DNA from 2 places in the Rhizobium sp. P2_G9 genome. Region 1 is predicted to be linked to the other one. Evidence: predicted binding sites of a transcription regulator. Region 1 holds the regulator's gene; the other holds the start of a gene.
The links. Region 1 encodes PhoB, which activates phosphate uptake and scavenging genes when phosphate is short. Its sites were predicted from a motif close to TGTCATNNANCTGTCAT; they were not measured.

Region 1 (7,516 bases):
GCCCGGCGCCCGTCGCCCCTGGCATTGTGGGCGGCGAGCGTCTCGGTGATCTCGGCCAGCCATTCGTCGAGCTGGCTTTCCGGCCGGGCATTGAGCGCCGGAAACGAGCCGACAATGCCGGCCTTGCACTGGGCGATCACCAGTTCCGGATGCGAGATGATGAACATGGGGGCGGCGACCAGCGGCAGCCTGAGATCGTCGCGGAGAATGGCGGGAAGCATGATGGCGGGTCCGGAATGTGCGAAATTGGCGGCAGCCTATCTCCGGAAAGATGGTTTGTTCAACCTTGTATTTTCGTCGCGTGCATCAGACCGCCATTTTTTGGCTGCAAAGCCGATATTAGCGGGGGAGGCATTCGGCTCGGAACTTGAAAAGGTGCTGGCGAATGATTACCCAAGGGTCATAATGAGAATGTCCCGCGTATCGAGGTATTTTTTAGCGTGAGTGGACTGGAACAGGCGATCCGCAACGCTCTGGACAGGGCCGAAAGGTCCAATCCGGAAATACGCGCGCGTATCTATCAGTCCGCGCGCAATGCGCTCGATGCCGGCCTGCGCAAGCAGGACATCCACGACATGACGGTGATCGAGCGGCAGCGGCAGCGGCTGGAATTCACCATCCGCGCAATCGAGGACGAAGAGCTCGAAAAGCTGCGCATGTCGGCGCGGCTCGACAAGATTTTCATAGAGAATACGCCGTTCGAGCCGCCGGAGGCGGTGCCTGAGCCCGATATCGCGCCGCCGGCGCCGGAGCGGCTCATCGATGCGCCGCCGTCGGCCTGGCCTGAGCCGGCTCAGCCTTCACGGCGCGAGCCGCCGATTGTCGAGCCGGTGCGCCAGGTGGCGCAGCCGGTCAGGCCCATGGCGGAGCCGGTCGTGGCGCGCGAGATACCGCCGGAGATCGAGGAAGACGGCGCGTTTTCCGATTTTTCGGCCACCCGCGATGAGCGCGCGCCGTCCAAAGCCGGCGTAAAAACGCGGCGGATCGAGCCGGTGGTCGACGCACCTTTGGTCGCCGAAGCGCGCGGCAAGGGACGGGCGCAAAATATCCGGCATGAGGAAGAGGATCCGGCCTGGGCCGAGCCTTCGACGCCGGAAGGGCGCAAGGTGGCGCCGCAGAAGCGTGCCGCGCGACGCCGGCGCGGCTCCTGGGTCGTGTCGCTGTTCGTCTATTGCGTGCTGCTCGGCGTCATCGGCTTCGGCGCATGGTGGGCCTATGCGACCGGCATGATCGGGGCGGCCATGCATGGCGGCGGCGATTTCGATTTCATCCCCAAGCAATTGCACAGCGAGGATTTCGATCCGAAGGTGCCGCTGAAAACCCCGCTCGATCCGCTGCGCGGCTTTTCCGGCGATTGGGTGAGCGTGCTCAAGCCCGGCGACACCAGTGCGGTCAAGCCGGCGGCGCAGGCCAAGGTCAGCGACGTCACCGACAGCGACGGCAAGGCGATCATGATCATCTCGAATGCGCCGGACCAGGATGGCGAAGTGCGGATCGAGGTGCCGGCCGACGTGCTGAAGAATCTTGCCGGCAAGACCTCGACACTGGCCGTGACGTTGCGCGCCGATGGCGACAAGCCGTCGCAGATCTATATCCAGTGCGCCTTTGCCAGCCTCGGCGATTGCGGGCGGCACCGGTTTACGATTTCCAACGAGCGGGTGGATGAGCTGATCCAGGTGAAGTTCGATGGCAAGCAGGCGCCGAACGAGCCGGGTTACGTGATTATCAATAGCGATCTCACCGGGCAGGGGCGGGCGATCAGGCTTTATGGGATCAGGATTGGGCCGGGGGCTTGAGAGTTTTTGGTAGGTCGGCGTTTGGGGCCACCCCCCTCTGTCCTGCCAGACATCTCCCCCTCAAGGGGGGAGATTGGATGGGGCGCCCTGGCCGCTTCCTCTCTACCGTCGCACAACGCAGTACTCAACGACTCTTTGAGGCGGGGAGCAGGCCTCTAGCCAATCTCCCCCCTTGAGGGGGAGATGTCCGGCAGGACAGAGGGGGGTACGACGCACACTCTACGAAGCGAAGCCGCTCAAACTTCCATCGCATACCCCGCACCGCGCACGGTGCGGATCACATCCGGCATGTTCGACAGATTGAGCGCCTTGCGCAGCCGCCCGACATGGACGTCGACGGTGCGTTCGTCGACATAGATGTCGTGGCCCCAGACGCCGTCGAGCAGTTGTGAGCGGGAAAACACCCGGCCCGGCGACGACATGAAGAATTCCAGCAGCTTGAATTCCGTCGGTCCGAGGCGGATTTCGCGGGAGCGGCGGTGGACGCGGTAGGTCTCGCGGTCGAGCTCGACATCGCCGCATTTGAGGATCGAGGAGATCGCATTGGGCCGCACCCGGCGCAGCATGGCCTTGATGCGGGCCATCAGTTCCGGGGTCGAGAACGGCTTGACGACATAGTCGTCGGCGCCGGTCGACAGGCCGCGGACGCGCTCGCTTTCCTCGCCGCGGGCGGTGAGCATGATCACCGGCAGGCGCTCGGTTTCAGGCCGCATCCTCAGCCGACGGCACAGTTCGATGCCGGACACGCCGGGCAGCATCCAGTCGAGCAGAAGCAAGTCCGGGACGCGCTCCTGCAGGCGGATATCCGCCTCGTCGCCGCGCGGGATCACCTCGACATCATATCCCTCTGCTTCGAGGTTGTAGCTGAGCAGCGTGCCCAGCGCTTCCTCGTCTTCCACAACCATAATTCTCGGCTGCATGGTACTCTGCTCCGTCGGCAATCACGCCTGGCGCGTGCCCCGCGCCCAGGCGGCTGCGATTGTTACTACCGGCATGCTCTCGTCCGATGCCGGCGCTGATGATCGGCGGCCAGGGACGCCATTGGCGCCGGCTGGCCGAAATGCGCAATCGGCATCACTGGCCCGGCTGCACCACGGAAGCCGTGTTGTCTTCCTTGACGCGTTCGCCGGTCGGCTGTTCGCCGGTCTTCATGTAATAAATGGTTTCGGCGATATTGGTCGCATGGTCGCCGATGCGCTCGATGTTCTTGGCGCAGAACAAGAGATGGGTGCAGGGCGTGATGTTGCGCGGGTCTTCCATCATGTAGGTGAGCATTTCGCGGAACAGCGAGGTATAGACGGCGTCGATCTCGCCATCGCGCTGGCGGATCACCTCGGCCTTTTCCGCCGAGCGGGTGGCGTAGACGTCGAGCACATCCTTGAGCTGGGTCAGCGCCAGTTCGGAGAGATGTTCGATGCCGCGGGCGAGCGGCCGCGGAATGCCGGTGGTCTGCACGGCAATGACGCGCTTGGCGTTGGACTTGCCGAGATCGCCGACGCGTTCGAGATCGGCGGCGATGCGGATCGAACCGACGATCTCGCGCAGGTCGGACGCCACCGGCTGGCGCTTGGCGATCATCAGGATGGCGCTGTCGCCGATATCGCGCTCGGTCTGGTCCATGATCACGTCTTCCGAGATCACGCGCTGCGCCAGCGCCGAGTCGGATGTGACCAGCGCCTTGACCGAGTCGGAAACCATCTGCTCGGCCATGCCGCCCATTTCGGCGATGCGGCGGGAAAGGTTGGCCAGCTCCTCGTCAAAGGCGGAATAGATGTGTGCGGTCATCAATAGTCCTCCAACCGGCGGGCGGCCGGCGCGGTTTTGGATCAGCCGAAGCGGCCCCTATGTCCTGGGCCGCGGGTTATCCGGGCTGGCAAGGAACATAGGGTCGGCCAAGTTTTCATTAGCCGCTTTACGCCAGGGTTTTATGTCAAAGTCACGAAAGATTTATGACAGACTAAAGTGCTGAAAAGTCAATCCTTTCGGACGCGCTGGAGGGATTGCTGCGTTTTTGTCAGAAGCGCACGGTGAAGGTGCTGCCGCGGCCGAGTTCCGATCGGATGAGCAGACGGGCGCGGTGGCGCGTCAAGATGTGCTTGACGATTGCCAATCCGAGGCCGGTGCCCTTCTTCGAGCGGCTGCTCTCGACATTGACGCGATAGAAGCGTTCGGTCAGGCGCGGGACCTGGTCTTCGGGGATGCCGGGACCGTAGTCGATGACGCTGACCTCGATCGGCTGGCGCGGCTTTTCGATCAGCGTCACGTCGACGATCTTGCCCTCCTGGCCGTATTTGCAGGCGTTTTCGATCAGGTTCTCGAACACCTGGGTCAGTTCGTCACGATCGCCGCTGACATTGATGGCATGGTCGGGCAGATGCCGCTTGATCTCGACGCCGAGGTCGGTTGCCAGCGGCGCCAGCGCATCGCAGACCGAGCCGATGAGCGGCACCAGGTCGACGGCGTCCTCCGGCGCGACGCGCGCCTTGATCTCGAGCCGCGACAGCGACATCAGGTCGTCGACCAGGCGCGACATGCGGGTCACCTGTTCCAGCATGATCGTCAGGAACCGTTCATGCGCCGCGGTGTCGGTGCGGGCCGGGCCGAGCAGCGTTTCGATGAAGCCACGCAGCGAGGCCAGCGGGGTCCTGAGTTCGTGCGAGGCATTGGCGACGAAATCGGAGCGCATGCGATCGATGCGGCGCGATTCCGAAATGTCGCGGAAGATCAATACATAGAAGCGGATCGCCTCGCCCTCTTTCGTCTCCGCCGGGACCATCCGCACCTGGAAGATGTTCTCGCCCGGCAGGGTGTCTGCATATTCGGTCATGCCGTTGCGGCCCGACGCGATGGTCTCGCGGATCATCTCGATGATCGCCGGCAGGCGGATGCGGGCCGAGATATGCTGGCCGGGCTCGATCTCGCCGAAGGCATGCCGGGCCGAAGGGTTCTGATAGATGACATTGGCCTTGGGGTCGAGCAGGTAGGCCGGGCTGTCGAAGCCGGCAAAGGCCGATTTGACGTCGCACAGCGGCTCCGGCGGAGGCGTGGGCTCCTGTTCAGCGATCGGCACCGTGGGCGCGGTGGCTTTGATCCACAGCGATGGCAGCACGGCAAGGATCATCACCGAAACGGCGATACGGGAATTGGTGCCGGCCGCGATCAGCGCGGCTGCGCCCAATAGGACGGCCGCAAGGTTGTATTTATGACCCAACAGCCAATCAGTGACTGCTTTCAGCATGCGAATCCCCGGCACTGCGAAAATTAAAACGTCCTTCTATGGTCTGTATGTAACAGCTTTTTCACGCTTTGCTTGAATTCACATGATGATTATGTCCATGTCACTGACAGCATGTCTGCCGAAAGCGGTCGCCGGTTTCGGGACAAAGGCATGCGCGAGAACAAAGAAGCAAGCGCATGGCATGAGGAGGAGTGGAATGGCCGTCGAAACGGATATTCCCGCGGTCGACGTCAAGATCGACGGCAAGAAGCGGCAATGGGATATCGACGATCCGGTGCTGCCGGCATGGATCGATGACAAGGCGCTCGAATCCGGCGGTTATCCCTACAAGAAGAAGCTCGATGACGACGAATATGAGGCCGAGCTGGAAAAGCTGCAGGAAGAGCTGGTCAAGGTGCAGCTCTGGCAACAGAAATCCGGCGACCGGGTGATGTCCTTGTTCGAGGGGCGGGATGCGGCCGGCAAGGGCGGCATCATCCATGCCATCCTCTCCTATATGAATCCGCGCAGCGCCCGCGTCGTGGCGCTGAACAAGCCGACGGACACCGAAGCCGGCCAATGGTATTTCCAACGCTATGTGTCGACCTTCCCGACGCGCGGCGAGTTCGTCAACTATGACCGCTCCTGGTATAACCGCGCCGGCGTCGAGCCGGTCATGGGTTTCTGCAGCAAGGAAGAATATGAACAGTTCCTCAAGAGCGTGCCGCGCTTCGAGAAGCTGATCCTCGACGACGGCATCCATTTCTTCAAATTCTATATCGAGATCGGCCGGGAAATGCAGCTCAAGCGCTTCCACGAGCGGCGCCATAGCAAATTGAAATGCTGGAAGCTGTCGCCGATGGACATTGCCGCGCTCGACAAATGGGATGACTATTCCGAAAAGCGCAGCCGGATGCTCAAGGAAACCGATACCGAGCATGCGCCATGGACGGTGGTGCTCGGCAATGATAAGCGCCGCGCCCGGATCAACATGATCCGCCACATCCTCGATAGCCTTGACTATACGGACAAGGACAAGAAGGTGATCGGCGAGATCGACAGAAAAATCCTCGGCAAGCCCGGCATTTTGAAATGAGCCTGAAACGACAAAGGGCCGGCAAGCCGGCCCTTTGTCGCAGAGAAATGTGAGGGTCGTGTCAGCGCATGCGGCGGCGTTCGGCCGAAGGCTGGTAAGCGAGCTTCTGGTGGAAGCCGCAATAGGGCGAATTGTCAGGCGAGTCATTGCCGCAGAAGCAGAAATCTTCCTTCAGCGGATCGCCGAGCGGCCATTTGCAGGTGCGTTCGGTGAGCCGGATCAGCGGCACGCGGCGGAAGATCGGCACGACAACGTTGTTGGGCAACGTTTCCATGACCTCAAGCGCATCGAGCTCGATCTCTTCCTTGAGCATGGTGGCGCCGGCCGGCCGGGTGACGGTGCGGGTCACTGTGCGCTGCGCGAAAGAAGAAGAAGCCTGCGGCCGGCTGACGGTCGAAACCGTTGCGCGTTTCTGCGAGCGGGCAGCGGTGGTGCCGCCGGCCTTGGCGCGGCCCGGGAGGCTGAGCCGATGCACCTTGCCGATCACCGCGTTGCGGCTGACGCCGCCGAGCTGCGCGGCGATCTGGCTCGCGCTCAAACCTTCGGACCAAAGCTTCTTCAGCTTCTCGACGCGATCGTCAGTCCAGTTCACACTATTATCCATCGAAGCGTTCCTTATCGAGGAATCGGTCACCACACCCCGGAACAGCACGAAGTGCAAAACGCCTCATATTCGGCGCTTGATTGAGGGTGACTAGTTCCGCCGCATGCAAATCTAGCAATTGCTTATTAACCTAGAGAGCCTGAGACTCCGTGACAAGAGTCTTGCGAATCCGCACGAATCGATTTTCGAGTTATCCCCAAGATTGATCCCCGGCCGTGTCCGATCGGCGACAGTTGCTGCACCGCACAGCGTCCGGCGGGCTCGATGGCCGGCAATTGCGGGTTTTTGTTGACGCGCTGCAGCGAAATGCTAATAGTGCCCTCGCCGCCCGCTGGGGCGGTTTTTTGATTTATGCGCTCCGGAATGTCCGCCCGGCCGGGAGGCCGCACATTCCGTTGCCGCAATCGAGATGAAGGATGTCCGTCATGGCCGAGGTCTCGCCGCTTTATGACACCTATGCACGCGCACCGATGCGGTTCGAGCGCGGCGAAGGCGTCTGGCTGATCACCGAGGACGGCGAACGCTATCTCGACTTCGCCGCCGGCGTCGCCGTCAACTCGCTCGGTCATGCGCATCCGCATCTGGTCGAGACGCTGAAGGCGCAGGCCGAAAAGCTCTGGCACACATCGAACCTCTATCAGTCGCCCGGCCAGGAAAAGCTGTCACGCCGCCTGTGCGAGAGCACGTTCGCGGACAAGGTGTTCTTCACCAATTCGGGCGCCGAGGCGCTGGAATGCGCGATCAAGACGGCGCGGCGCTATCACTATGCCAAGGGCCATCCGGAAAAATACCATATCATCACG
Region 2 (7,516 bases), on a different contig from region 1:
CGCCGCAAGGGGCGGTACTCTGCGCGAAGGCCGCGCCGGAAAGGATGGAAGACATGAGGAGAGCGAGAGCGACGGGCGCAGTGCGCTTAAGCGGCATGGAACACCTTCCGATAGCGGGTTTGACGGCGCGGAAAGCTTTTCCAGAAGATTAAGGCGGATGCAAGTCTTTGCGTGCATCCGTCCCGGAAATACTGCGGATAGACCGGCCGAACAGCGGTCCGGCCTCTCGAAAATCATCCGGAGACCGACGCCACCCAGTTGTGCCAGTTCTTCTGTGAGCCTGCGAAGACATTGATGTCGCATTCGCCGGGCACGCCCGGCACGACGCCGGTGGAGGTATATTGCCAGAAGGCCCAGCGGCGTCCGGCATAGACGTTGGACGGATGGTCGGCGACCGAGCGCAGCCAGAAGTGATAGTTCTTGAACTCGCCGATCAAAACATCACGATGAAAGTCGACCGAAGTATAGATGATCGGACGCTTGCCGTAATGGGCCTCGATACGGTCCATGAAGCGCTGCAGCTCGGCGACGGCGACTTCGCGCGACGGGCGTGTCTTGCACGTCTTGGAGGCGGCATTCCATTCGACGTCGAGCACCGGCGGCAGGTTGATCGCCTGCTTCGGCACATTGCGGATGAACCAGTCGGCCTGTTCGTCGGCAGTCGAGCAGAAATAATAGAAGTGATAGGGAGCATAGGGCACGCCGGCCGTCGCGGCGCCGCGCCAGTTCTTCTCGAAATTGTCGTCGACCCGGTCCTTGCCCTCGGTCGCCTTGATGAAGACGAAGGAGACGCCCGAGGCGCGCGCTCTGGCGAAATTGATATCGCCCTGCCACTTCGACACGTCGATGCCGTGGATCGGATGATGCTGTGGAGCGCGGGAGCCGAAATCCTGCGGATCCTTGTCCTGAAAGCGCGGAGCTACCGACGCGGTCTGGAGGACATCATAGCTCGTGGTGCTGCAGGACGCCAAAGCCATAAGCAAAGGCAGGACAAGTGCTAGCCAGCGCATTGTTCCCCCGTGGATACGCAATGAACACCGCCCTCCGTCGCGATCCGGAATCCGCCGAACAGCAGGGCATGAACCCTGCTTGTCACATATCATCGTAAAAAATTGGTTAGTTTCAAGCGCAATATCGCCCTCGCGCCCGCCATGCACGCAGATTGTCGCAAAATGAAGGCGGATTTCGCGTCAGTTCCGGCGGATGACCGCGATCCAGGCATAATCACGGGCGTGCGAGTGAAATTCCAGCGTGAAGGGGCCACGTTCCGCAGCCATTCGCAGAACCGATTCCAGTTCGGCGCGTGGCGTGACGTGGAAACGCTTCAGCCAGCTTCTGAGACCGGAGCGGAACCATACGGGCAGTTTCCTCTGCTGGCCGAAATCGGCAATGTGCAGCGAGCCGCCGGGTTTCAGCGCGGAGAGCGCCGCCTCGATGGTTTTTTCCCATTCGGGAATCATCGATAGCGCATAGGAGATCATGATGCGATCAAAGCCGCTGACGCCGAAATCGCCGGCCTGAACCTGCGCGGCATCGCCGAGCCTGAGCACCGGGTCGGCGCGGCCGAGACAGGTGAGCGTCTTCTCAGCGCTGACAAGCATTTCGGAAGAAATATCCAGGCCGTAGAGACGGATATCCGGGTAGAGTTTTGCCGCCAGTGCGAGATTGCGGCCAGTGCCGCAGCCGACTTCGAGCAGGCTCTGGCGCGGGCGCATGTCGAGGCCGCGGATCATCTGGTCGCGGCCGAGCAGGTAATATTTGCGCGTCGCATCATAGATATGACGCTGGCGGCGGTAGATCTGGTTCATCAGATCCGAATGGCCGGAGGTCTCGCGTGCTGCCGATGCGCTCATGCTGTCCTCTCATAGATATGGAAGCCGCCATAGATCGCCGAGCGATCTTGCTTGTTGAGGCTTTCGGAACGGTCCTTGAGATAGGTCCATTGTGCAGCGACTTCCGGTGTCAGGCGGGCGTCGACAATGCTCTTCTCTGCCGCCGTGCGGAAGATGACGCGGGCGCCGTCGCGCGCCGTGCGGCTGATCTCAGCCCAGAGCGCGTTGATCTGCTCGTCGTTCATCCAGTCCTGGGCGTCGAGCAGCACATAGCGATCCATCGACTGCGCTGGCTTGGCCGCCAGCATGACGGTGAAATTGGCGTGATGGATGGCGACGCGGTCGAGATTGCCGCGGATCGCCTGATAGTTGGCGGATGCGAGGTAAGGCGGCAGCTTGCCTTCCTCGGGGCGCGGATAGCGGCGGGCGAAGGCCTGCCAGGCAAAATAGTTCTCGTTGAGCGGAAAATGGCAGGCGAGCTTTTCCACCCGCTCGCGCAGCACGCCGGCCAGCGTCTTCTCATCGGTCAGGCTGGCGAGCTCGTCGAACTGGCGCGGCGGGATGCCGAGGCCGAAGAGCGAGCTTTTGCGCGCCGTGATCCAGCGCACCGCCTTGCGGTCGAAGACCGGCGCGATCTTGCGGTCGAAGAATTCGCGCTGCTCGGCGACATTTTGCGCGCGCATCAATTCGCTCAGATCGATGCCATAGAGGCGGGCGGCGATGTGGCTGGCGCCGATGAAGCGGCCGAGCAGGCCGGTGCGGTAGAAATTGCCGTTGAAGACGTCGATGCGGCGCTTGCCGTTCAGTCGCCGGCGCTCCCAATAGCGCCGCGTGATCGGATCGAGATGGTCGGCAATGAAATGATGATAGGCCTTGCTGTTGGAACGCTCATTGGCGACGCCGAAGAAGCGCATCACGTCATGATGCGAGGGCAGGTGCCGGAAGGCGGCAATTTTGAGCTTGTTGAGCGCGATATGGCTGGCATTGAGGTCGACGACGTCGATCGATTCGGGGCCGGCGGCGAGATAGGTGAGCATGTTGCAGCCGCCTGAGGCGATCGTGGCGATGCGGTGGTGCGGCTGAAGTGCCATGGCTGCCAGATCGACTTCAGGATCTTCCCAGATCTGCGGATAGACGAGGCCGGAGAACAGCATTCCGAACACACGCTCGGAAATGCCGTCAAGACTGAGCGCCCGGTGCTGTAGAAGCGCACCCTTCAACCTGTGATCCAGCCCGAATTTCCGTACCCCGTTCACTTGCGGCATATCAGTGGTTCCTCTTCGATATGCCGGGAGCAATTATTGCAATTTCACTATGTTTTGATGACAGGAATTGTGCATAGCGGCAAAACATAAATGACAGAGGTCAATTTACAGGTGAACTATTTGATATTTGGCCCGATCTGACGCAAAAACTGGCCGCCGTCTCAAGGGAAAATTAACGGATGGCCGCTAGCGTGCCTGATATAGCAGGAGCGGCGAACATGATGTTGCGAACGTTGCTGCCGGGTCTTCCCCAGCGATATGCTTTCGCCGGCTCGGCAATCGGGGCATTATTGCCCATAGTTGGATTCACGACGGAAGCTCTTTCCCAAGGGCCGACCTCCCGCGTCGTGGAAAATTTCGATGATCCCGTTCACGCGTTGATTCTGACTGTGCCGGTTCTGGCCGGGCTTGTCTGCCATCGATTCGGCCAGACCAAAGCCGCTTTGACCAAAAGGCTCAGGGAGCGCGAAGAATCAGAGCGGCAGCTGATGCGGCTGTCGCTGCAGGACCGGTTGACCGGCCTGCCCAACCGGCGCGCACTGGAACGGGAAGTCGCCCGTTTCATCGAAGTGCGGGGGCAGGGGGCATTCCGCCCGGCGCTGCTGCTTCTCGATCTCGATCGTTTCAAGCATGTCAACGATACGCTCGGCCACGATGCCGGCGACGAACTGCTAAAACTGTTTACCGGGCGGTTGCAGGCCTCGCTCGGGCCGCTGCTCAGGCTTTTCCGGCTCGGCGGCGACGAATTTGTCGTCACCCTTGCCGGCGCGCCGCAGGACAGCGATGTTGAGCGGCTCTGCCGGGTGATCAAGGCGAGGGCGGACGAACCGTTCGAGCTCAGCTCCGGCCGCACCGTCACCGGCGTGTCGATCGGCATCGCCTATCTCGAAGACGGTGACACATCGATGGGCGACGTGCTGAAGCGCGCCGATCTGGCCCTCTACATCGCCAAGGATATTCCCGGCTCGGCGCAGGCTTTCCACACGGACGGCCTGGCGCAGCACATGCTCGACCAGATGCGCATCGAGCAGGAGATCGCCAGGGGCCTCAAGCAGGACGAATTTTTTCTCGAATACCAACCGATCATGGCAGCGGTGGATGGCCGGTTCAGCGGTTTCGAAGCCCTGGTGCGCTGGCGGCATCCGTCGCGCGGCGTCATCGGTCCGGACGGTTTTCTTTCAGTGGCGCAGCGCTGCGGCCACATGACCGCCCTTGGCCGCTTCGTCGTGGCACAGGCGATCCGGGACGCCGCGCGATGGCCAGGCTCGGCCGGGGTGGCGGTCAATGTCACCGGCGACGAGTTCCGTGATCCGGGTTTCGTCGACCATATCCGCCGTTCGCTCAATGTCTCCGGGCTCGCGCCTTCACGGTTGACCATCGAGATCACCGAACAGGTATTCACCGCCGACATTCATGTGGTGCGCGGCTGCCTCGTCGAACTCCGCGACATGGGCGTGCATATCGCACTCGACGATTTCGGCATCGGCTTCTCTTCGATCAACCATCTCCGGGAATTTCCCGTCGACCAGCTCAAGGTCGACCGCTCCTTCACGCGCACGATCATGGATGGCGGGCGCGACGCGCAGATCGTCGACATCATCATGCGGCTCGGCAAGATTTTCGACGTCGCCGCCACTGTCGAGGGCGTGGAGACGCAACATCAAATGGACATGGCGCTGTCGCTCGGCGCCACCGCCATCCAAGGCTACCATATTTCGCGGCCAGTGCCTGCGGATACGGTTCATGCATTGATCAATTCCTCCGGCTTCGAGCCCCTGAAGCCGGCCCTTATGATCAGCGCCTGAACCGCAGTCGGAAGTTGGGGAAGAGCAGCCCCTTAGCTCTTCCCCAACGACCGTTTTCCTGATTTCTATCGGGAAATGGAGTAAACCGACGATCATGCGAATCATCGTCAAGATACTGAAGTGGCTGGCTCTGCTGGTCGTCGTGCTGGTTGTCGGCGCTGCCGGCTGGCTCTATTTCCTTCCGCCCGAGCTGCTCAGAGTCGGAACCGCCTATGCGGCCAAGATCGTCTGCTCGAACGTCTTCCTCGCCCATCGCGATCCCCGCCAGGTTTTTGCCGACGACGTCCAGGCGCCGGGGAATCCGTTGCTCAAATATGTGAAGATCGACAAAGGCAGCGACTATATCGAGGCGAACCTGTTCGGTTGGGTGGCGCCGCGCTATGCGGTCTACCGGGATGGATTGGGCTGCACAGTGGCGCCGGACAGCAATCTCGATGCTGTGCGCAAGGTTGCCTTTGCCAAACCGGTCGAGGTGGAGAAGGCGTCTGAATATGAATGGCCGCTCGGCGACGAAGTCAGCCTTGCCGGCAGCGATCCGGTCAAGGCGCTGATCACCGATCCAAAACTTGCCGGACCGGGCATGCGCGCCATCGTCGTGATCAAGAATGGCAGGCTGATTGCCGAGACCTATGCGCCCGGCTTCAGCGCCGACACGCCATTCCTGGGCTGGTCGATGACCAAGACGGTGACCGGTGCACTGGTCGCCACCATGGTCGGGCAGGGCAAGTTCAAATGGGACCAGGATCATCTCTTCTCCGACTGGAGCGACGACCGCGCCACGATCAAGCTCTCCGATCTGATGGCGATGCAGAGCGGCCTGCAGTTCAACGAGGATTACGGCAACGTCAGCGACGTGACGCGCATGCTGTTTCTCGAAACGGACGAGGCGAAGTTCGTTGAGACCCAGCCGCTGGTGGATAGATCGGGCACGAAATTCCACTATTCCACCGGCACCGGTGCGCTGCTGACGCGGCTTTGGATGAACGCAGTCCCAGACCCGCAGGAGGCGCTCGCCTATCCGCGCAAGGCGCTGTTCGGGCCGATCGGCATGCGCAGTGCGATCTTCGAGACCGATGCGGTCGGCACGTTCTCCGGCGGCTCGCTGCTCTATGCCACGGCGCGTGACTGGGGGCGTTTCGGCCTGCTGCTTGCCAACAAGGGCGACTGGAATGGCGTGCAGGTCCTGCCGCCCGATTTCGCCACCATGCTGACCACCGCGACACAGCAGTCGAACGGCAGATATACGCAGGCGCTCGCCTGGAAACTGCCTCCCGCGGGCGGCGGGTCGGATACCGTCAACACGCTGCCGGCCGATGCCTTCTGGCTGTCCGGCCATGACGGGCAATCGATCGCCGTCATTCCGTCGGAAGGACTCGTAGTGGTTCGGCTTGGTCTGACGCCGGGCCGGCTGGGCTACCGGCCACACGAGCTGGTGGCCAAAGTGATGGATGCAGCCCGCGCGCCGCTGCCGGCGGCACCGACTGATAATGTCGTGCCGAAGAACGATGCGCAGCCAGATGAGAGCACGGTCGAGCCGGATTGAGGATTGCGGTTGGTTGCTGTCTGCCCGAGGAGTTGATTGACCTGGGCGGCTATCTAAGTATTGGTCCGGGGCACGGACTTGAGCCCCTCATCTGCCGTCGCAGCCAAGGGTCAACCTGGCAATTGTGGCAAGGCGTTACCGCGGGTTTTCCCAGCCCCTTGTGGGAGAGGAAGCAAAATCATGATGTTAGGAAATGCGAAATGAATCGTGCTCTAGCGCGGCTGGTCAACGCATTTTCTAACGTCTTGATTTTGCAGGTGAGGGGCTAAGGTTCAGGCGCGAAATCGGACTTTCGCAGCGCCACCTGTTACCTTTTTCTTCAGCCAGTCAGCGTCCAGAAAAACTCGACCGTTCAGCCGGTCATTGCAGGTTGAGTTTTTCGAGAAGCTGCTTCTTCTTGGCCTGGTAATAATAGCCTGTGCGGTAGAGCCAATCGGCCTTGGTGGCGTTCTTGTCGGCGACGATCCAGGCGCCCTTGAGATATTTCACCGCATATTTGAGATTGGTCTCGGCGTCCAATAGACCGTTGGGCGAGCCGATGTAGCCCAGGCCCCTGGCGGTGTTGTAGCGAATCTGCATCAGGCCCCAATTGCCGGCATGCACCGCGCCGGGATTGTAATTGGTTTCGCGACGCACCACGTGATGCACAAGTGATTCCGGCACGTCGTAGAGCGCCGCATACTTGGAGATGAGCTGGTTGAGGTTGGTGTTGCGCGTCGAGCTGACGAAGGGCTCCTGAGCGTCCTTCTGCAGGCCTTCCTCGGTGAGCGCATTGACCGTAGAGGGTGTTGTGTCCGTCGTCTCGGTGGTCTGTTTGACATTGACGGAGGCAACGTCCGGGGCGTCGAAACCGTCCTGCATGACGATCGGGCCGAGCGAACGCGTCTTGACAACGGGCGCGGGGTTGGTGTCGAGGCCAACTGCCGTGTCGGCGGCATTGCTGTTCACGGCGGCCATGGTTTCGTTGACCGCGTTCGGATCGGCGGAAGCGACCTGCACGGCCTGCTGCAGCGCCGCGCTGGCATCGTTGGCCGGCTTCGGTGTCGGGATGGCATAGGCCATGGCGACAGT

Region 2: AC1DYF_RS16825 (BtaA family protein) is a predicted target of PhoB. The motif match lies at 3,177-3,193, and genes of this name have one in related genera.

Annotation. Positions count from the first base shown of each region.
Region 1 is NZ_JBFUFK010000031.1:87,316-94,831, reverse strand. Features, by position in the region: partial or broken gene AC1DYF_RS24280 (NAD(P)H-dependent flavin oxidoreductase) at 1-224, opposite strand, end outside; gene AC1DYF_RS24275 (hypothetical protein) at 441-1,796, shown strand; gene phoB (phosphate regulon transcriptional regulator PhoB) at 2,033-2,716, opposite strand; gene phoU (phosphate signaling complex protein PhoU) at 2,871-3,584, opposite strand; gene phoR (phosphate regulon sensor histidine kinase PhoR) at 3,811-5,034, opposite strand; gene ppk2 (polyphosphate kinase 2) at 5,231-6,109, shown strand; gene AC1DYF_RS24250 (GcrA family cell cycle regulator) at 6,171-6,701, opposite strand; gene AC1DYF_RS24245 (acetylornithine transaminase) at 7,139-7,516, shown strand, end outside.
Region 2 is NZ_JBFUFK010000018.1:31,697-39,212, reverse strand. Features, by position in the region: gene AC1DYF_RS16840 (lytic murein transglycosylase) at 1-97, opposite strand, end outside; gene AC1DYF_RS16835 (glycoside hydrolase family 25 protein) at 234-1,010, opposite strand; gene AC1DYF_RS16830 (class I SAM-dependent methyltransferase) at 1,191-1,853, opposite strand; gene AC1DYF_RS16825 (BtaA family protein) at 1,850-3,097, opposite strand; gene AC1DYF_RS16820 (putative bifunctional diguanylate cyclase/phosphodiesterase) at 3,316-4,902, shown strand; gene AC1DYF_RS16815 (serine hydrolase domain-containing protein) at 4,997-6,445, shown strand; gene AC1DYF_RS16810 (transglycosylase SLT domain-containing protein) at 6,806-7,516, opposite strand, start outside.